DNA from 4 places in the Janthinobacterium sp. P210006 genome. Region 1 is predicted to be linked to each of the others. Evidence: predicted binding sites of a transcription regulator. Region 1 holds the regulator's gene; each other region holds the start of a gene.
The links. The regulator FNR, encoded in region 1, switches genes on or off when oxygen is low (the NO sensors DNR and NnrR bind a similar motif). The targets are predictions, from matches to a motif close to TTGATNNNNATCAA.
Positions count from the first base shown of each region.

Region 2: the regulator FNR is predicted to act here: its motif matches at 2,302-2,315, upstream of VPH41_RS09855 (serine protein kinase).
Region 3: the regulator FNR is predicted to act here: its motif matches at 2,210-2,223, upstream of paaA (1,2-phenylacetyl-CoA epoxidase subunit PaaA).
Region 4: the regulator FNR is predicted to act here: its motif matches at 2,591-2,604, upstream of VPH41_RS19745 (universal stress protein).

Region 1 is NZ_JAZARD010000004.1:734,996-740,213, reverse strand. Features, by position in the region: gene VPH41_RS23090 (cbb3-type cytochrome oxidase subunit 3) at 1-54, shown strand, start outside; gene ccoP (cytochrome-c oxidase, cbb3-type subunit III) at 47-967, shown strand; gene ccoG (cytochrome c oxidase accessory protein CcoG) at 972-2,354, shown strand; gene VPH41_RS23075 (FixH family protein) at 2,409-2,933, shown strand; gene fnr (fumarate/nitrate reduction transcriptional regulator Fnr) at 2,937-3,695, opposite strand; gene VPH41_RS23065 (response regulator) at 3,935-5,218, shown strand, end outside.
Region 2 is NZ_JAZARD010000002.1:327,544-332,761, forward strand. Features, by position in the region: gene VPH41_RS09850 (DUF444 family protein) at 1-81, opposite strand, end outside; gene VPH41_RS09855 (serine protein kinase) at 84-2,105, opposite strand; gene VPH41_RS09860 (hypothetical protein) at 2,372-3,553, shown strand; gene VPH41_RS09865 (hypothetical protein) at 3,781-4,119, shown strand; gene VPH41_RS09870 (catalase) at 4,365-5,218, opposite strand, start outside.
Region 3 is NZ_JAZARD010000001.1:393,830-399,047, reverse strand. Features, by position in the region: gene paaD (1,2-phenylacetyl-CoA epoxidase subunit PaaD) at 1-55, opposite strand, end outside; gene paaC (1,2-phenylacetyl-CoA epoxidase subunit PaaC) at 55-807, opposite strand; gene paaB (1,2-phenylacetyl-CoA epoxidase subunit PaaB) at 822-1,106, opposite strand; gene paaA (1,2-phenylacetyl-CoA epoxidase subunit PaaA) at 1,133-2,125, opposite strand; gene paaX (phenylacetic acid degradation operon negative regulatory protein PaaX) at 2,394-3,323, shown strand; gene VPH41_RS01775 (hypothetical protein) at 3,448-3,699, opposite strand; gene VPH41_RS01770 (M14 family metallopeptidase) at 3,841-4,965, shown strand; gene VPH41_RS01765 (aminotransferase class V-fold PLP-dependent enzyme) at 5,030-5,218, opposite strand, start outside.
Region 4 is NZ_JAZARD010000004.1:583-5,800, reverse strand. Features, by position in the region: gene apaG (Co2+/Mg2+ efflux protein ApaG) at 154-528, shown strand; gene VPH41_RS19755 (hypothetical protein) at 551-685, opposite strand; gene mltA (murein transglycosylase A) at 747-1,985, shown strand; gene VPH41_RS19745 (universal stress protein) at 2,099-2,536, opposite strand; gene VPH41_RS19740 (MFS transporter) at 2,674-3,867, opposite strand; gene VPH41_RS19735 (enoyl-CoA hydratase) at 4,057-4,833, shown strand; partial or broken rRNA gene VPH41_RS19730 (16S ribosomal RNA) at 5,213-5,218, shown strand, end outside.

The sequences.
Region 1 (5,218 bases):
GACTATCCGGCCGAGGCCGAGATGAACCTGGCGAAGGAGCATCACCATGGCTGACTTTACCAATGGCTTCTGGAATATTTACATCATCGTGCTGTCCCTGCTGGGCATCATCGGCTGCGGCGTGCTGCTGTACTCGCAGTCGAAAGTGAAAGTGGCCGCCGGCGCGCCCGCCGACGGCACCACGGGCCACGTGTGGGATGAGGACTTGAAGGAACTCAACACGCCGATGCCGCGCTGGTGGATGTGGCTGTTCTACATCACCATCGTCTTCGCCCTCGCTTACCTGTTCCTGTATCCGGGCCTGGGCAACTATGCCGGCAGCCTGGGCTGGAAATCGACGGGCCAGTACGAGGAAGAGCTGAAGAAGGCGGAAGCCGACTACGGTCCCCTGTTCAACAAGTACCTGAGCCAGGACTTGAAGACGGTGGCTGCCGATCCGCAGGCGCAAGCCATCGGCCAGCGCCTGTTCCTGACCTACTGCGCGCAATGCCACGGTTCGGATGCGCGCGGCAACAAGGGCTTCCCCAACCTGACGGACAAGGACTGGCTGTATGGCGGCGATCCCGACATCATCAAGACCACCATCATGCACGGCCGTAACGGCCAGATGCCGCCGATGGGCGCCGCCCTGGGCTCCGAAAAGGATGTCGAGAACGTGGCCCATTATGTGCTGAGCCTGTCCGGTTCCACGTCGGACCCCGTCAAGTCCGTGCTGGGCAAGGCCAAGTTCGGCGCCTGCATGGCCTGCCATGGCGCCGATGCGAAGGGTAACCAGATGCTGGGCGCGCCCAACCTGACGGACAAGATCTGGCTGTACGGCGGCAGCGCCGACACCATCATGGAAACCGTACGCAAGGGTCGCAACAACACCATGCCGGCCTTCAGCGATTTCCTCGGCGAGTCCAAGGTACACGTGCTGTCGGCGTATGTCTGGAGCCTGTCGAATCCCCAGACGCCCGTGAAATGATGTAATGGAACCTCAAGTCATCAAGATGTATGCGGCCCGCGAGCAAATCTACCCTCGCGAGGCCAAAGGACGCTACGCTACCTGGCGATGGGTATGCGTATGGCTTACCCAGCTTGCGTTCTACGGCTTGCCGTGGTTGACCTGGAATGGCAGGCAAGCCCTGCTGTTCGATTTGACCACGCGCAAGTTCTACATTTTCGGCGTCGTGCTGTGGCCCCAGGATTTCATCTACCTGGCGGCCCTGCTGATCATCTGTGCGTATTTGTTGTTCCTCGTCACGGCCATTGCCGGGCGGGTGTGGTGCGGCTTTTCCTGCCCGCAAACGGTATACACGGAAATCTTCCTGTGGGTCGAACGCAAGATCGAGGGCACGCGCAGCGCGCGCATGGCCCTCGACAAGCAGGGCCCGTCCGTGCGCAAGACGGCCAAGAAGACGGCCAAGCACCTGGTATGGGGCGCCATCGCCCTGTGGACGGGCTTTACCTTTGTCGGCTACTTCACGCCGATCAAGGAACTGGCGCAGGCGGTGACCACCCTGAACTTCGGTCCGTGGGAATGGTTCTGGGTCTTGTTCTACAGCCTGGCAACCTACGGCAACGCGGGCTGGCTCCGCGAGCAGGTGTGCAAATACATGTGCCCCTACGCGCGCTTCCAGAGCGCCATGTTCGACCAGGACACGCTGATCATCACCTACGATGCCAAGCGGGGCGAACCCCGTGGCGCCATGAGCAAGAAGGCCGGCAACAACGACAAGCTGGGCGACTGCATCGACTGTACCCTGTGCGTGCAGGTGTGTCCGACCGGCATCGATATCCGCAACGGCCTGCAGTATGAATGCATCGGCTGCGCCGCCTGCGTCGATGCCTGCAACAGCGTGATGGACAAGGTCGACCGGCCACGGGGACTGGTACGCTACAGTACCGACCATGCGATGGAAAACAACTTCAATTCGAAGCAGATACGCCAGCGCGCCATGCGCCCGCGCGTCCTGATCTACACTTCCATCCTGGCCCTGATCATCATCGCCGTGTGTACCTCGCTGGCCCTGCGCACGCCCCTGAAAATGGACGTGATCCGCGACCGCGGTTCGATGGGACGCGAAGTGGAAGACGGCATGATCGAGAACGTCTACCGGCTGCAGATCATGAACACCTCGGAGCAAAGCCAGCATTTTAAAATCAGCGTATCCGGCTTGCCGGGCCTGACCTTGCTGACGCGCGATGAAGTGACCCTGCAGCCGACGGAAACCCTGGGCTGGCCCATCCGCCTGCGCACGCCGCATGGCGTGGGCGAGAAGGGCTCGAACAAGATTGCGATCGAGCTGCAATCGCTGGACGACCCGTCGCTACACGTGCGTGAAAGCGCGGTCTTCATCGTGCCGCGCTAATGCAGGAAGGCCAATCCCCGCATGGGGATTGGCCGTTTAAACAGGAGAAATATCATGTCCGACAGCCTCAAGCTGCAAGCCCCCGTGGCGCCGTGGTACAAGCATCGCTGGCCATGGCTGCTGATGATCGGCCCCGGCCTGTCCGTCGTCGTCGGCAGCACCATGGGCTATATCGCATTTACGCAGCCCGACGCGCTGGTGGTGGGCGATTATTACAAGCAGGGCAAGGCGATCAACCAGGACTTGCGGCGCGATACGGTCGCCAGCGACCTGGCCATGTCAAGCAAGCTGTCGTACGACGTGGCGGCAGCGCGCCTCAGCGGTTCCGTGCACAGCTTCGGCAAGGCGTATCGGGCGCCGCTGCAGCTGCACCTGGCGCATGCGACCCAGCCGGAAAAAGACATCAAGCTGCTGGTGCAGCCTGATGCGGCCGGCAACTTTTCGGTGGCGCTGCCCATGCTCGAGCGCAGCCGCTGGCAAGTGCTGGTGGAAAACGACAAACGCGAATGGCGCCTGTCCGGCATCTGGACCTGGCCCCTGCAGCGCAGCATCGCGCTGCATGCGGATGAAGAGCTGTAAATCCTACTTGCAGTTGTCCGTGCCGGCCGTAATGGCCTTCAGCTTGGCCGGCTGCAGGATCTCGATCTCGCGGTTCGAGACGCGCAGCCAGCCTTCCTTCTTGAACTTCGACAATAAGCGGCTGACGCTCTCGATGGTCAGGCCCAGGTAGTTGCCGATTTCCTCGCGCGACATGCGCAGCTGGAAATTGCTGCCCGAATAGCCGCGTGCCTCATAGCGCGACGCCAGGTTGACGATGAAGGCGGCAAAACGCTGGGTCGCCTGCATATTGCCCAGCAACAGCATGACGCTTTGCTCGCGCGTGATTTCCTGGCTCATCATGCGGTGGAAATGGCGCAGCAGGGTCGGCATATTGCCCAGCAATTGTTCCAGGCTGGAAAACGGAATTTCACACACTTCACTGTCTTCCAGCGCCACGGCATTACAGTGGTGGCGGTCGGCGCTGATGGCATCCATGCCCAGCAGTTCGCCAGCCATCTGGAAGCCCGTCACCTGCTCTTCGCCGCCCGGATTGATCTGGTAGGTCTTGAAGTGCCCCAGGCGGATCGCATACAGGTTCTGGAACGAGTCCCCGATGCGGAACAGCGAGGCGCCGCGCGCGATCTTGCGGCGGCGGCCGATGATCTGGTCCAGCCGGTCCATATCACCCACATCCAGGCCCATCGGCAGGCACAATTGATGCATGCTGCAGGTCGAGCATCGCGCACGCAACGCCTCCACGTTCACTGTGGGCAAGGTTGGAGTGAGTAACGCTTCAGTCATGTCGGTACCTTTTAGAAAATGCAACAACAAGTTTACTGCATACAGGGTTGCCGTGTGCCAATTTCACGGTAATTTCGGCGAATAAACGACGTCCAGCCTTTAATTATATGGCAACATCGTCAAAAGCCCGTATGGGGCAAGGCAATTTGCGCAGCGGCGCTTGCCAAGCTGGGGCATTGATAGGAAAATTCCTGACAGCATTATCTGCCGCTGTGCCGCCCGGTACTGAAAAGGAAATCATGAAGCCTCTCGGCATCAAAGCAAAAGTCGCGCTGGCCACCAGCCTGACCTCGATCGCCATGATCGCGCTCGTCACCATGATCCAGGTGCAGCACATGCGCGCCGACTTCACCAAAGTACTGCTGAGCCAGCAGTCTTCCCTGATCAGCCGCACCGCTGCCGAGCTCGACGACAAGCTGGCCATGCTGCTGCAGATCGTCACCCTGACGGCCCGGCAGCAGCCGCCGGAATTGATCGCCCAGCCCGCCAAGCTGCGCGAATACTATGCGCGCCGCTCGATGCTGGTGCTGTTCGACGACGTGCTGGTGCTCGACGCGCAAGGCGCCGTCGTGGCCGACATGCCGGAGGTAGCGGGGCGCGCCGGCATCAACGTCGCCGAGCGCGAATATTTCCAGACCGTCCTGCGCACGCGCCAGCCCATGATCACCGAACCGATGCTGGGCAAATCGAGCGGCATGCCCATCGTGCAGATGGTGGCGCCCGTGCTGGACGCCGATGGCCAGGTGGCTGGCGTGGTGATCGGCGTGCTGCGCCTGTACAAGGACAATCTGCTGGGGCGCCTGCGCTCGGAAAAGATCGGCAAGAGCGGCTATTACTTCATCCTCACGCGCGGCGACGTGCCGCGCTACGTGCTGCACCCCGATACCAGCCGCTTGCTGCAGCCGCGCAAGCCGAATGCCAACCTGACGACCACGCAGCTGCTGAAGGAAGACGGCGAAGGCAGCATGGTCAGCACCAACAGCCGCGGCGTCACGGCCGTCAACAGCTTCAAGCGCCTGAAGTCCGTAAACTGGCTGCTGGCCGCCTCGCTGCCCGTCGAAGACGCCTTCGAACCATTCGATGGCGTGCTGTACCGGCTGGTGCTGTGGAGCATTCTCGCTTCGCTGCTGGCCGCTGCCGTTCTGGGCTGGGTGACCGTGCGCCTGCTGTCGCCGCTGGTGCGCCTGCGCGACACCCTGCTGGCCCTGCGTAGCAGCGGCAGCCGCTTCACGCCCGTGCCGGTGCAGCAGCGCGACGAGATCGGCGAACTGACGGAAGCGTTCAACGGCCTGATGAGCGAACGCGACCGCCTGCAGCAAGAACTCGAAGCGCGCGCGGCAGAGCTGGAACAGGAGCGCGACCGGGCCGAGGCGGCCAACCGCGCGAAGAGCGACTTCGTGGCCAACATGAGCCATGAAATCCGCACGCCCCTCAATGCCGTGCTGGGCATGGTGTATTTGCTGGGCAACACCAGGCTCGACACGGAACAGCGCAAATACCTGACCATGGTGCGCGTGGCGGGC
Region 2 (5,218 bases), on a different contig from region 1:
TCCGCCTGCAGCGCCTGCTGCGGCGTCGCGCGCTGGGCCGCCATCGTGGTTGCCGCTGCCTGGCGAGGTGGTGGCGGACATGGCTATTCCTGCGCCAGCAAGGTGGTCACGTAGTTGAGCGCTTCGCGCGCGCTATGGGCGTCATAGCCATATTCGTCGACCAGGCGCTGCTCGACGGCGGAAATCCTGGCCCGCACGTCGTCATCGGGGCGCTTTGCGGAGCCCACCAGGCGCAGCACGTCGCGCCGCTGCTCGAACAGGTATTGCTGGATGGCGTCGTGCAGCTGCGCATGGCTGGCCAGGCCAAACGCTTCTCCCCGCTTGAACGCGCTCATGGCCTTGCGTACCACTTCTTGCCGGAACGACTGCTTGCCCGAGTCGCTGATATGGATTTTTTCTTCCACGGCGCGCAGGAAGCGCTCGTCGGGACGGCGCTCTTCGCTGGTGATGGGATCGCGGATCTGGCGGTTGTCCAGCATGGCTTCCACTTCATCGAGGTATTTGTTCAGCAAGTCTTGTGCTTCTTGCTCAAATGAAACGAACAAGGCCTTGTGCACATCGGCCTTGACCCAGCGGTTATAGAAATCCTTGCGCGTGAGTACCAGGTAATCGACCCACTTGCGCTTGCGCCGGGGCTCGATGCGCGCATCGTTTTCAATGCCATCCTTCAGGGCCAGCAGCACGTCCATGGTGGAAAGGCTGTTGCGCTGGGCGGAAATGATGGCGTGCGACAGGGCATTGATGACGAAACGGGGAGACACGCCCGACAGGCCTTCGTCCGGCGCCTTGTCGCGCTCGCGCATGCGGCGGATGTCGGCCGGTTGCAGGTCGTCGACGTCCTCGTCCGCGTAGATGCGCAGCTTCTTGACCAGTTCGGCTTCCTTGTCGTCCGCTTCGGGCAAGCGGCTGAGGATGGCAAACACGGCTGCCGCATGCAGCACGTGCGGGTCGAGGTGCACGTCGCGGAAGGCGGGCGCGGCCGCCAGGATCAGCTTGCGGTAGATGCGTGCTTCCTCGCGGTAATTGAGCGTGTACGGCACTTGCACGATGACCATGCGGTCGAGCAGCGCCTCATTCTCGCTTTCTTGCAGGAATTTGCGAAATTCAGCCAGATTCGTGTGCGCGAGAATGGTTTCATCGAGGTAGATCAGGGGGAAACGCGACACCTTGACATTCTTTTCCTGCGTGAGGGTCAGCAGCAGGTAGAGGAATTCCCGCTTGACCTTGAGGATCTCGATCATTTCCAGCATGCCGCGGCTGGCCGCATACACGGCGCCGGACCACGACCAGGCGCGTGGATCGCCTTCGTCGCCGTACTGCGCCACTTTCGACAGGTCGACGGAGCCCACCAGGTCGGCCAGGTCGGCCGTGGTGGGGTCGTGCGGCGCATACGTGCCGATGCCGCAGCGGCCCGCCTCGGACAGATGGATGCGCTCGACGGGCATGCGCAGGAAGTCGCCCCCGTACTGTTCTTCCAGGCGTGTGCGGCAGTGGGGGCACAGGTCGCCATGCAGCTCGGCATCATAGCTGGCGCGAAAGTCAGCGCGCATGCTGTGCGGCACCAGGTGCAGCGGCGATTCGTGAACGGGACAGCCGGCGATGCCGTACAGCGCCCCCTCGCTGCTGTGGCTGTATTCTTCCAGGCCCCGCTTGAGCAGGATCACCATGGTCGACTTGCCGCCCGATGGCGGGCCCAGCAACAGCAACATGCGCCGGCCCACCTCGGAACCGGCCGCGGCCGCCTTGAAGTAGGCGGCAACGCGGTCGATCGCTTCGTCGATGCCGAACAGCTCGTCGTCGAACAAGCGGCAGCGGAAGCGCCCGCTGTCATCGGTGTGGCCGTTCCAGCGCATCATGTCCCACAGGTACTGGTGCGCGCTGCGCGCCAGCAGGGCTGCCCGGCCCGGCAAGATCTGCTCGAGGAAGTCGGCAAAACTGCCGCGCCAGGGGCTGATGCGGTGTTTTTCCGCCCAGGCCGCCATGCCGAGCACGAAACCCGCATGCTGGGCGGCGTGCGGGCCGGTGGCTTCTGCGCCAGCAGTGCCTGCCAGCTCGCCCGCAGGCGCTGTTGCCGCAGGCGCGTTGTCGTCGGATTGGCGTGTCATACCAGGGCTCGTCATTGTTTCCCCATCCATACCGTTGCTGCCGTTGCTGCCGTGGGGCAGGCCCAGTTCCAGCGTGTCGGCCAAGTATACGGCGCCGCCTCTGCCCGCACGCCTGATCTCGCTCAACCTTGACGAGGGAACTATTTTTGTCTTCGCCGCCCTCTGGTGAGGCAGGCCAGCCGTGCGCCAGCGTAGTTGAATCCAGATCAATACCGGCTGGCGCGGCCCGCCCACACTGGAAGCTTGCAGCGACCCACGAGGAGAACATGATGATAGGCAATGAAAATGGTTTCAGCGCCCCGCCTGGCAGCAGCGGCAGGGGACAAAGCGCCGACGATGAAGAGGCCGTCGGTCAATTTTCCGTCCCAGGCGACGACGACAATGCGGCCGAGAGCGCATCCGTCTCGGACGTGCCCGACGCCTTGAGCGGCGTCAGCATGGAATTGCTGGAAATCAAGCGCAGCATCGAAGACGGCATGCGCCAAAGCATCTCCCAGGCGAGCGGCGTGCGCGCGGCCGATGCCTTCAGCGATGGCGGCAATATCCAGGGTGTGTCCATCGGCCTGGGCGAGGGGGCCAGCGACAGCTCGTCGGGCGAACCGGGCTTGCCGGCCCTGACCCTGTACGTGGCCGAACCCACGTCCGTCGACCGCGCCAAGGCCGCCATCGTGGGCGCCATGGGCGTGCGCGCCGTGGCCAGCGACAAGGTGCCCGTCAACATCGTCGTCACGGGCGTGATCGATGCGCAACCGCACCGCTTCCGTCTGCGCCCGGCGCCGGGTGGGGTGTCGGTCGGGCATTTCCGCATCACGGCCGGCACCATCGGCTGCCTGGCCGTGGGGCGCAGCGCGCCGCGCAACAGCCGCCTGATGATACTGAGCAATAATCATGTACTGGCCAATTCCAACGGCGGCGTGTTCAACGATTGCATCGTGCAGCCTGGCCCCATCGACGGCGGCCGCTGTCCGCAAGACCAGGTGGCCGTGCTTGAGCGTTTCGTGCCCATCAATTTCAGCGGCGGCGTCAACTTTGTCGACTGCGCCACCGGCTGGGCCTGGCCTGACCGGGTGCGGCCCGAACTGGTTTACCTGAGCGGCGGCGTGCCTGCCTATTTCCGCATCAGCAATGCGCTGGTGGCGCCTGCGCTGGGCATGCTGGTCGGTAAATCCGGGCGCACGACGCAATTGACGCAGGGCCGCATCACGGGGCTGGGCGCCACCATCAACGTCAACTACGGCGGCGGCCGGATTGCGCTATTCCAGGACCAGATCGCCATCACGGGCGTCAGCGGGGCGTTCAGCGCGGGCGGCGATTCCGGCTCGTCCATTTGGACCTGGAACCAGCAGCGCAATCCCGTGGGCCTGCTGTTTGCCGGCGGCGGCAACATCACGTTTGCCAACCAGATGCGGCGCGTGGTGGTGGCGCTCGACATCAATTTGTACACTTGAGTACGCTTTCAGAAGCAAGCGGGCGCGTCACGCCGCCTTGCATAACGCTGCCTTTTGCACGATGATGATTGAGGGCCTGTGCCGGCTGCGAGCGTCGCCTGATGCGTCTTCCTGAGCGTCTTTGCCGGGGCAGGCTGCTGGCAGGAGCAGCCGCCTGCGTGCCCGGCGAAGCGCGCGGCGGCGCCCGATGACCGGGTGTATCATGGAATGCATCAGGAGGGTGTGTCATGTCAAACAGTAAATTTGCACAATCGCCATATGCCGTCTTCGAGGATGCCGCCATGCCGTATTTGCCGGACGAGCCCCTTGGCCAGGGCGCTGCCGGCGCAGGGTACGCCCCTGCCGTGCCCCAGGGCCGGCTGGAAGCGGCCAAGCGGCGCAATGAGCGGGCGCTGATGGCCATCGACGGCGTGGAAGGCGTGAGCCTGGGACGCAACGCCGTCGGCAAGGAAGCGCTCGTCGTGTATCTGCGCGACTCGTCCGTCAAGCGGCGCGTGCCCTTGCAGGTCGAAGGCTATCCGGTGGAAACGAGCATCACGGGCCAGATCGACATCCAGCGCTGGTAGCGCGCTGGCGCGGCGGGCTTGCCTTCACGCCAATCAGAAGCTTACCCGCGGCTTGCCCGCCAGCGAGGCAGCAGGCGGGCAGAGGGGCAGGCCGTGCTTCGGCGCGTTTGGATCGGCCACCGCGTGGCAGGTTATGATGCGGCTGGTGCCCATCCCGCGGGCCGTTGCGGCGGAGGGCCCGGTTCACTGGCGGCCCTCCTGAACCTTCGCCCTCCTTGCCAAGCCGCTGGTCTTGCCGGCGCGCCTTATTTGCTCAGGCGGCCGATCGCTTCGGCCACGCCCGCGCCATAAGCGGGGTCGCACAGGGTGCAGTTGCCGATGTGGCGTTGCTTGACTTGCTCCGAGGCGCCGGAAATGGCGCGCGCCGTGTTGTCGAACAAGGCTTGCTGCTGTGCCGGGCTCATCAAGCGGAACAGGGCGCGTGGCTGCGAATAGTAATCCTCGTCGACGCGGTGGTTCCAGTGGTCGGCCGCGCCTTCGATGCTCAATGGCGGTTCGCGGAAATCGGGCTGCTCGGCCCATTCCTGCTCGCTGTTCGGCTCGTAGCCCAAGGTTCCGCCCTGGTTGCCGTCCACGCGCATCTGGCCGTCGCGGTGATAACTGTGGAACGGGCATTTCGGCGCATTGACGGGAATATGGCTGTGGTTGACACCGAGGCGGTAACGCTGCGCGTCTCCATACGAAAACAGCCGGCCTTGCAGCATCTTGTCCGGCGAAAAGCTGATGCCGGGCACCACGTTGGCCGGGTTGAAGGCCGCTTGTTCCACTTCGGCAAAGTGATTGTCCGCATTGCGGTTCAGTTCCAGCACGCCCACTTCGATCAGCGGATAGTCGCCGTGCGGCCACACCTTCGACAGGTCGAACGGGTTGAGGTGATACGTGCCTGCCTCTTTTTCCGGCATGATCTGCACGTACAGGGTCCAGCGGGGGAAATCCTTGTTTTCGATGCTTTCGTACAGGTCGCGGTGCGAGCTTTCGCGGTCCTTGCCCACCAGTTCCTCGGCTTCGGCATCCGTCAGGTTTTGAATGCCTTGCTGGGTCTTAAACGTGAACTTGACCCAGAAACGTTCGTTTTGCGCATTCAGGAAGCTGAAGGTAT
Region 3 (5,218 bases), on a different contig from region 1:
CGCCCAGCCAGGCCCAGACCTGGGCGGCGTCCAGCGCTGCCGCGGCCGTGTTCATTACCACTCCGCCCCGGGATAGGCGCGCTGCAGGAACTGCATCTCGGCCAGGATAAAACCCAGGTGTTCCGTGTGCGTGCCCTGCTTGCCGCCCTTTTGCATCCAGGCGTCGGGCGCCGGCATGACCAGCGTCGCTTCGGCGAATATCTCGGCCACGTGTTCGAGGAAAGCCTGGCGCAGGATGTCCGATGGGGGCGCGATGCCGGCAGCGACCATGGCCTGGTCGACGGCGTCGTACCGGAACATCTCGCCCGTGTACATCCACAGCTTGTCGGCCGCGGCCTGCGTTTTCGCATGGCTTTCCGCCGTGCCGTCGCCGAGGCGCACGATCAGGTCGCCGCTGCGGCGCAAGTGATACGTCACTTCCTTGATCGATTTTTGCGCCACCTCGACGATGCGCGCATCCGCCGATTTCGCCAGTTCCAGCAGCTGGAAGTAGTGCCAGCTGTCGAAGAAAAACTGGCGCATCATGGTGTCAGCGTAGTTGCCGTTCGGCTGTTCGACCAGCAGGCAATTCTTGAAATCGTGGGCATCGCGCAAAAAGGCGATGTCGTCTTCGTCGCGGCCCGCGTTTTCCAGCTCGGCCGCATAGCTGAACCACAAACGCGTCTGGCCCAGCAGGTCCAGCGCCACGTTGGTCAGCGCCATGTCCTCTTCCAGCGCGGGACCCTTGCCGCACAGCTGCGACAGCTGCTGGCTGAGGATCAGGGCGTTGTCACCCAGGCGCAGCAAGTAGTTAACCTTGTCATCCATTGCCGGTGCTCCCATCACAGGTTCTTGACTTCTTCCGGCATCGGGAAGAAGGTGGGATGGCGGTACACCTTGCTGTTCGATGGCTCGAACAGGGCGCCCTTGTCGCCGGGGCTGCTGGCGACGATATCGGCTGCGCGCACCACCCAGATGCTCACGCCTTCATTGCGGCGCGTGTAGACGTCGCGCGCATGGTTGACCGCCATGGTGGCGTCGGAAGCGTGCAGGCTGCCCACATGCTTGTGCGCCAGGCCGTGCTGGCTGCGGATGAAAACTTCCCACAAAGGCCATTCTTTGCTCATGTTGCTATTCCCTTTTATAGATGTTTTCAGGCTGCCGCTTTTTCGTTCGCGGCTTGCTTGTCTGCGTAGGCGACCAGGGCATCGCGGAACCACTCGCCGTCCTCATACGCTTTCACGCGCGTTTGCAGGCGTTCGCGGTTGCACGGGCCATTGCCCTTCAGGACATTGTTGAACTCGGACCAGTCAATCTCGCCGAATTCATAGTGGCCCATTTCCGCGTTGAACTTCAGGTCGGGATCGGGCACGGTCAGGCCCAGGTATTCGATCTGCGGCACGGTCTGGTCGACCATGCGCTGGCGCAGCTCATCGTTCGAGAACAGCTTGATGCGCCATTGCGCCGACTGGGCGCTGTTGACGGAAGCGGCGTCCGATGGGCCGAACATCATCAGCGACGGCCACCACCAGCGGTTCAAGGCATCCTGCGCCATGGCTTTCTGTGCCGGGGTGCCCTTGCACAGCGACATCATGATGTCGTAACCCTGGCGCGCATGGAACGATTCTTCCTTGCAGACGCGGATCATGGCGCGCGCATACGGACCGTACGAGCAGCGACACAGGGGAATCTGGTTGATGATGGCGGAACCGTCGACCAGCCAGCCGATGGCGCCCATGTCGGCCCACGACAGCGTGGGATAGTTGAAGATGCTGGAATACTTGGCTTTGCCCGAGTGCAAGGCGGCCAGCAAGTCGTCGCGCGACACGCCCAGGGTTTCCGCGGCGCTGTACAGGTACAGGCCGTGACCGGCTTCGTCCTGGATCTTGGCCAGCAGGATCGACTTGCGTTTCAGGGTGGGGGCGCGCGTGACCCAGTTACCTTCAGGCAACTGGCCGACGATTTCCGAGTGCGCATGCTGCGAAATCTGGCGGATCAGGGTCTTGCGGTAAGCGTCCGGCATCCAGTCCTTGGCCTCGATCTTGATGCCTTCGTCGATGCGGGCCTGGAAAGCGCGCTCTTCTTGACCCATGTCATCGATGGAACGGACGTTTTTGAGGCCGGTTTCAACCATTTGTGCGTACATGATCTGTCTCCCATGTCTTTGATTTTGCGCAGCAACGCGGTGCGATGAACAGATAATACGATACAAAAATCGATTTGCATACACTTGATTTGAGTCATTTTAAAAAATCGTATCTTGTGCAGCTTTTTTGTGCGTATGATATTGCTTATGAGAAAACACGACGGCAGCGCTACCCGCGCCTCCGGCAAATTATTGACGCGCTACCCGCGCAGCCAAGTAAACTGCTGCTTTTATTGAATCGACCGCAACACGGCCAGACCGGAACCACATGAAGAACACCCGCTGCACGGCATGGATAGCCGATTTCCTGGAACGCGACCCGCCGCGCTCGAAGTCCCTGGTAATGACCATCTTTGGCGATGCCATCGTGCCGCGCGGGGGCGCCATCTGGCTGGGCAGCCTGATCGAACTGCTGGCGCCATTCGGCGTGAACGACCGTTTGTTGCGCACCAGCGTGTTCCGCCTGGCCCAGGAGGGCTGGCTCAGCTCGCAGCGCGACGGCCGCCGCAGCGCCTATACGATACGCCCGGAGGCGCTGGCCCGCTTCGAGCGCGCCTATCGCCGCATCTATGCGCCACTGGTCGTGCACTGGGATGGCAGCTGGACCCTGGTGATCGGGCCGGCCGGCAGCATCGGCGCCGCCGAGCGGGGGGCGCTGCGCAAGGAATTATTATGGGCCGGCTATGGCTTGATCTCGCCGGGCATCTTTGGCCATCCGGCCAGCAATACGGAGGCGCTGGAAGATATCCTGGTGCGCAATGAGGTGCAGGGCAAGCTGTATGTCTGCCACACCACGGAATTGCCGGGTGTCAGCACGCGCCCCCTGCGCGACATGGTGGGCGAATGCTGGGATCTGTCGGAAGTGATGGCCGGCTACCAGAAATTCATCGCCAGCTTCCAGCCGCTGCTGACCTTGCTGCAAGAAGAGCCCGTATTCGATGCGGAACAGGCATTCGTCATCCGCTCGCTGCTGACGCACGCCTACCGCCGCGTACAATTGCACGATCCGCAATTGCCCGTCGAACTGCTGCCCGAACCGTGGCCCGGCACGCAGGCATATGCGCTGGCGCGCGACCTGTACCGCATCACGTATGCGTCCGCCGAGGAACATATCCTGGCCACCTTGCGGCGCGAAGATGAACAGGCGCCCGATGTGGAGCCGTGGTTTTTTGAACGTTTCGGTGGACTTGATACCTGAACCCAACGGCCCGGCAGCGGGGGCGCTTCCTTCGGAATCGGAATACGCTCCATTGGCCCCTGTTCCCCTGAGGCTCTGCCCCCGGCCCTGGCGTTTGCGGTGACGATATCAAACCCGCCTCAAGCTACTGCTTCGCCACTTGCTTGGCGCCAGCCAATAAATCCTGCCCCAGCTTTTCCAGCGCATTGGCCTGCACCAGCATGGTATCGAGGATGGCGATATTGAAGCTGAATTCGGCCGGCGTCGTATAGCCGGGGAAACGTATGATGCGCAGCAATTCCTGCAAGGTCGTGCCCTTGCCCAGGTGCGCCAGGGCGTCGCTGAGGGCGCTGATTTTCTTTTCCAGATCGCGTATATGGTTGCCGTTGTCGTCCATGATGATCTCCCCGTGGTGGAGCTATCACGTTAGCAAAGCATGTCCGTCATCGTTTGCGCCAGCACAAAGGGCGCCGCAAAACAGGTATCATCGCGCCATTGCACACGATGCAAAACCCATACGTTTTTATCAGGAACACTCATGACCATTAAAATCAGCCAGCAATTCGACGCCGGCGCGATCGAGGTGCTGCGCGCCGACGATGCCCAATCCATCGAGCTGAACATCCGCAAGGATTCCCACGCCGACATCACGCAGTGGTTTTACTTCCGCCTGCAAGGCGCACAAGGCGAGGCGTGCAAGATCCGCTTCCTGAACGCAGGCAAGTCGGCCTACCCGGACGGCTGGAAAGACTACCAGGCCGTGGCCAGCTACGACCGCGAAACGTGGTTCCGCGTGCCCACCAGCTTTGACGGCACGGTGATGACCATCGAACATACGCCGGAAGAGGAAAGCGTGTACTACGCGTATTTCGAGCCGTACCCATGGGACCGCCACCTGGCCCTGATCGACAGCGCGCAAGCGTCGCCGCTGGTGCGCTTGATCGACCTGGGCAGCACCGTGGAAGGCCGCGACATGAATCTGCTGGTCGTCGGCGACGCCGATGCCGAAAAGAAAGTCTGGGTCATCGCGCGCCAGCATCCCGGTGAAACGATGGCGGAATGGTTTGTCGAAGGCATGCTCGAAGCCTTGCTGGACCAGGCCAACCCGTTTGCCCGCCAGTGCCTGCAGGACGCCGTCTTCTACGTGGTGCCGAACATGAACCCGGACGGTTCCGTGCATGGCAACCTGCGCACCAACGCGGCGGGCGCCAACCTGAACCGCGAATGGATGACGCCGACGATGGAACGCAGCCCGGAAGTATTCCTGGTAAAACAGAAAATGCATGAAATCGGCTGCGACCTGTTCCTCGACGTGCATGGCGACGAAGGCTTGCCGTACGTGTTCGTGGCCGGCAGCGATGCGCTGGAAAATTTCACGCCAGCACAAAAGGCCCAGCAAGACCGCTTCATCGCCGACTTCAAGGTGGCCAGCCCCGACTTCCAGGATGAGCACGGCTATGAAGATGGCCCGTTCACGCCGGAAGTGCTGACCATGGGTTCGCCCCACATCACCCATGCTTTCGGCTGCCTGTCGCTGACGCTGGAACTGCCGTTCAAAGACAACGCCAACGATCCCGACCCGCAAACGGGCTGGAGCGGCGCCCGCAGCGCCGCCCTGGGCGCGGCAGTACTGCAGCCTATCCTGGCAACCCTGCGCGCCTAAACGATAACCCGGCAGCACCCGCAGTCACGCGGCCCGCCCCTTGCAGGCGGGCCGCGCTTTTCTCTCAGCCCTTCGCTACCTTGCGCAAGGCTTCCACCAGCCGGTCCAGATGCGACTCGGGCGTAAAGATGCCCGGCGTCACGCGCACGCACGCGCCACTGGCAAGGCCGTCGCGCGGCACGGCAAAGATGCCGTGTTCCTGCACCAGTTTTTTCGACAGCGCATAGCTGTCGGCCACGCTCGTCCTGCCCTT
Region 4 (5,218 bases), 730 kb from region 1:
GCTAAGAGTAGAAAATGCGAAGATGCGCTATTTTACGCTTGACGCCGTTACCATGCCTTATTGAAGCATAGTGAAACACCGAATACGCGGCGCGCGATGGCCCATGCGGCGCGCGCGACACACACGACTGGTAATGTCTGAATAGGAATGACGATGGCGACTTATGAATTTACAGTAACGGTCAAGACGCAATATCTGCCCGAGCAATCGGCACCGGACCAGGGGCGGCACGTGTTCAGCTACACGATCCGCGTCGTCAACACGGGCACGGCTGGCGCGCAGCTCATTTCGCGCCACTGGGTCATCACGGATGCGAACAACAAGGTGGAAGAGGTGCGCGGCCTGGGTGCCGTCGGCCACCAGCCGCTGCTGCAGCCGGGCGAACAGTTCGAATACACGAGCGGCACCATGCTGGGCACGCCGCAAGGTTCGATGCACGGCGAATACTTTTGTGTGGCCGAAGATGGCCATCAGTTCGAAGCGCCGATTCCCGAGTTCGTGCTGTCGGTGCCGCGCACCCTGCATTAAGGAAGTGGGGGCCTTGCGCCCCTTATTTCAGTTTTTCGGCGCTGTCCTGTTCTTCGCTGAGCTGTTTGCGCGCCGGTGGTGCGGGCTTCTTGCCCGAATACATGGTCCACCAGACTATAAATGCCAGCAAGAAGAACGCCACCAGCGCTTCTATCATCAAGATCCACATACGCACCCCTATGTTATTTACCCGCAGCTTATTATTGAACCGTCGTTTATTGACACGCGGTAGTCTACTCGTTTCAGTCAGTGCCGTCGCGCTTGCTCTTTCTGCCTGTACCACGCCACCGGTAGCGCCCGGCGCTGCCGGCGACAAGGCGCCCGCGATAGCCCCGACCGTCGTCAAGCCCGTGCCGGCCAAGCCGGCCGATGTCAAGGAGACCAAGGACGCCACGGATGCGGCCGCCCCCACCTTCGTGCCCGCCAAGTTCGCCGCCTTGCCTGGCTGGGCCCGCGATGACATGCGCGCGGCCTGGCCCGCCTTCATGGCTTCGTGCGGCGTGCTGGTCAAGCGTCCTGACTGGAAAGAATCGTGCACCATCGCGCGCCAGGTGAATGCCGACAGCGACAAGGCCATCCGTCTGTTTTTCGAAACGTTCTTTGTGCCAAATCAAGTGGTGGCTGCCGATGGCGCCAATACTGGACTGGTGACCGGTTATTACGAGCCATTGCTGCATGGCGCGCGCAAGCGCGGCGGGCCATACCAGACGCCGCTGTACAAGGTGCCCGACGATCTTGTCACGGTAGACCTGGCCGGCGTGTATCCGGAACTGAAGAACATGCGCTTGCGGGGCAAGTTGGTGGGCAAGAAGGTAGTGCCGTATGCCACGCGCGCCGACATCGAGCGCGCCACGTCCGTCACGGGCAAGGAATTGCTGTGGGTAGATGACGAAGTGGAGGCGTTCTTCCTGCAAGTGCAGGGCTCCGGGCGCGTGCAACTGACCGATACGCAGGAAACCGTGCGCGTGGCGTACGCGGACCAGAATGGCCACCCGTACAAGTCGATCGGCCGCTACCTGGTCGACAAGGGCGAACTGACCTTGAGCCAGGCGTCCGCGCAGGGCATCAAGGCGTGGATCGCCGGCCATCCCACGCGCAAGGATGAGTTGTTCAACGCCAATCCCAGCTATGTGTTCTTCAAGGAAGAGCGCCTGCCCGATCCCAAGGTGGGGCCGAAGGGGGCGCTGGGCGTGCCGTTGACGCCGCAGCGTTCGGTGGCCATCGATTCGCGCTTCGTGCCGCTGGGCGCGCCCGTGTTCCTGGCCACCACGCAAGCCAACAGCGATATCCCCATGCAGCGCCTGGTGATGGCGCAGGATACGGGCGGCGCCATTCGCGGGCCCATCCGGGTCGATTACTTCTTTGGTTTCGGTGCGGAAGCGGCGGAGAATGCGGGCCGCATGAAACAAAGCGGCGCCGTGTGGGTGTTGTTGCCGAAGCAGGCGCCGGCGCGCTAGACGATGCTGGCGCCGCCGGGGGCAAGGTCGGCGCTTGCTGAATCACACCTGGCAAAACCGTTACGCGCGGCAGTGGGTTGCGTCCTGCGACGCGCAGCTGCTTGGCTCAGGTGTCAGCGCAGGACCATCACTGGCAGATGGGTATGCGCCAGCACTTTTTGCGTTTCGCTGCCCACGAACAGCTTGTTCAAGCCCTTGCGGCCATGCGAGGCCATCAGGATGATGTCGCAATGGTAGGTTTGCGCCGCATTCACGATTTCCTCGTGCGGGCTGGGCGAGACGGCCACCACGCCTTCAAAGGGGACGCCGGCGGCGCGCGCCGCTTCGCCGATCTTGTCGATGGCGCGCTGCGAGGCTTCCTGCATCTGTTGCTCGTACAGGCCGGCGTCGAGCACGATGCCGCCATCGGCCATCGGCGAGAACGGGAACGGTTGCACCACGCTGATGGCGACCAGCTTGGCCTTGTTTAATTGGGCGAAGGCGAGGGCGGTCTCGGCCGCTTTGTCGGACAACGGCGAACCGTCGGTGGGAAATAAGATGGTGTTAAACATAGCGTGCTCCTCAAGTGATGTAAGACAGCTTATGGATTTACATTAATTAAAACCTTGATGTAAATCAAACCTCGCAAGCTTTGGCGTGAATAGTGTCGCCAAGGCAATCTTTCAGCAGTGTATGCCCGTTCATTGCTTCAGGTGCGCACGCTACGCAGCGGCGTGCCCCACACCATGGCCACCGTCAACAGGATGCTGCCGGCCGCGATGCAGGCCAGGCCATTGCGCACGCCAAAGTGTTCCGCGATCCAGCCGGCGGCCAGCGCGCCCAGCGGCGCCGTTGCCACCGTCAGGAAGCGCATGGTCGAAGTCATGCGGCCCAGCATGGGGTCGGGCGTGACTTTCTGGCGCAAGCCCAGGTAGGGAATAAAGAACAGCATCACGCCGCAATCGAAAAAGAACATCAGCACGGCATAGGCCACGGCGCTGGCGGCTGCGCTGCCGAACAGGGCGGCGGGGATGGTGGGCGTCAGGGCAAAGCACACGGAAGTCGACGCCAGCCCGATCAGGATGGTGCGGCCGGCGCCGTAGCGCTTCGTCAGCGGCTTGACGATGAAGGCGCTGAGCAAGACGCCGGCGCCACCGAGCATCTGCGTCATGCCCAGTACGCCGGGGCTCATGCCCAGGTCGCGCGTGGCAAACAGTACCGTCAAGGCCATGCTGGCGTAAAACAGGAAATGCCAGATGCCGGCACCCCACGCCAGCGCGCGCAGCAGCGGTTCACGCCAGACAAATAGCAAGCCGTCGGCGATGTCGCGCAGGGCGTGTTTGTCGGACGGCGCGGGTCGCGGGTCGCGCACGCTCATGGCGCGCAAATTGAAGACGGAAACCAGGTAGCCGCAGGCCGTGCACAGGATGGCGACCGGTGCCGACAAGACTTGTACCAGCACGCCAGCCAGGCCGGGACCGATCAGGCGTGATGCCGATTCGGTAGCAGCAAATTTCGATTGCGCATCGATCAAGCCATCACGTCCCACCAGGAAGGTCAGAAAGACTTGTTCGGCGCCGCCGCCGACGACGAAGCCCGTGCCGATAATGAAGCCCACTATATATAACCAGGGCATGGACAGCACGCCGCACCAATAGGCCACGGCCACGCTGGCCAGGGCCAGGCCCGACATGCTTTCGCTGAACAGCATGATCGGGTGTTTGCTGCGCCGGTCCAGCAGTACGCCGACGGGCAAGCCGAACAGGGCGAACGGCAGCGCCTGCAGGGCGACCAGGACGCCCATCTGTTCCGGCGTCGCATGCAGCAACAGCACGGCGCACAGGGGCAGGGCCAGCGAGGTGATCTGGGCGCCGAAGCAATTGAGGCCGTTGCTGAACCACAAGCGGCGAAAATTGGCGCTGGCGGCGCTGCCGTCGCCGCGCAGGTAGCGGACGCAATGCTGGAAGAATGAAGAGAAAATATCTTGCTCGATATGAAAATGATCAGGCTCACAATAATAGCAGCGCACCTGCCGCGCCGCTGCCGTTAGCCGCTACAATCGTCGCTACCGTGTTCATCCAGAGGAGACTATATGCAATACGAAGACCTGATCATCGAAATCCAGGACAAAGTGGCGGTCATCCGCCTGAACCGCCCGAAGGCGCTCAACGCCTTGAACGACAACATGATGAATGAGCTGGGCGACGCCTTGCTGAAGTTCGACGCCGACGACAATATCGGCTGTATCGTGCTCACGGGCGGCGAAAAAGCGTTTGCCGCCGGCGCCGACATTGCCGCCATGGCCGACTACACTTACCCGGACACCTTTACCCAGGGCTACATCAGCCGCAATTGGGAACATATCTTGCGCGTGCGCAAACCCGTGGTGGGCGCCGTAGCTGGCTACGCGCTGGGCGGCGGCTGCGAACTGGCCATGATGTGCGATTTCCTGATCGCTGCCGACAGCGCCAAATTCGGCCAGCCGGAAATCAAGGTCGGCGTCACGCCGGGTGCGGGCGGTACGCAGCGCTTGCCGCGCGCCATCGGCAAGGCCAAGGCCATGGACCTGCTGCTGACGGCGCGCACCATCGACGCAGCGGAAGCGGAACGCATCGGCCTGGTGTCGCGCGTGGTGCCGGCCGATAAATTACTGGAAGAAACCCTGGCTGCCGCCAAGACCATCGCCGCCATGCCGATCTCGGTGGCCATGATGATCAAGGATTGCGTCAACCGCGCGTTTGAAACGACCTTGACCGATGGTGTTGCCTACGAGCGCCGTTTATTCCAGGCGGCCTTTGGTACGCCTGCGCAAAAAGAAGGCATGCACGCTTTCCTGGAAAAGCGCTTGCCAAACTTCGACGGTCTTTGATATGATTCGCCTCCCCGATGCAACGCAGTGGTTTTAGCGAAACAGAGGGAGCCGGATGCAGTAGCAAACGGCGAAAAAGAAGGTTGACGAAATGCTGAAAACGCTTCATACTCTTCCTTCTTCGCAGCTGACAAACACAACGCTTTGTCGATAGCGCGAAAGCAGTACCGAATACAGTTCTTTAACAATTAACAGTCGATAAGTGTGGGCATTTGATGTCAGTGCAGCAGTAATCTTCGGATTGCTGTAATACTTAAAATATCAAATGTTCACAAGAAATAATGAAATAGGCGCTACGCAAGTAGTGGCCTGTCAGTTTTTTGAGTGAGCGACCCATCAGTAATGATGGTGCCTGTAAAAGGGCAAAGTAACAGAGATTAAACTG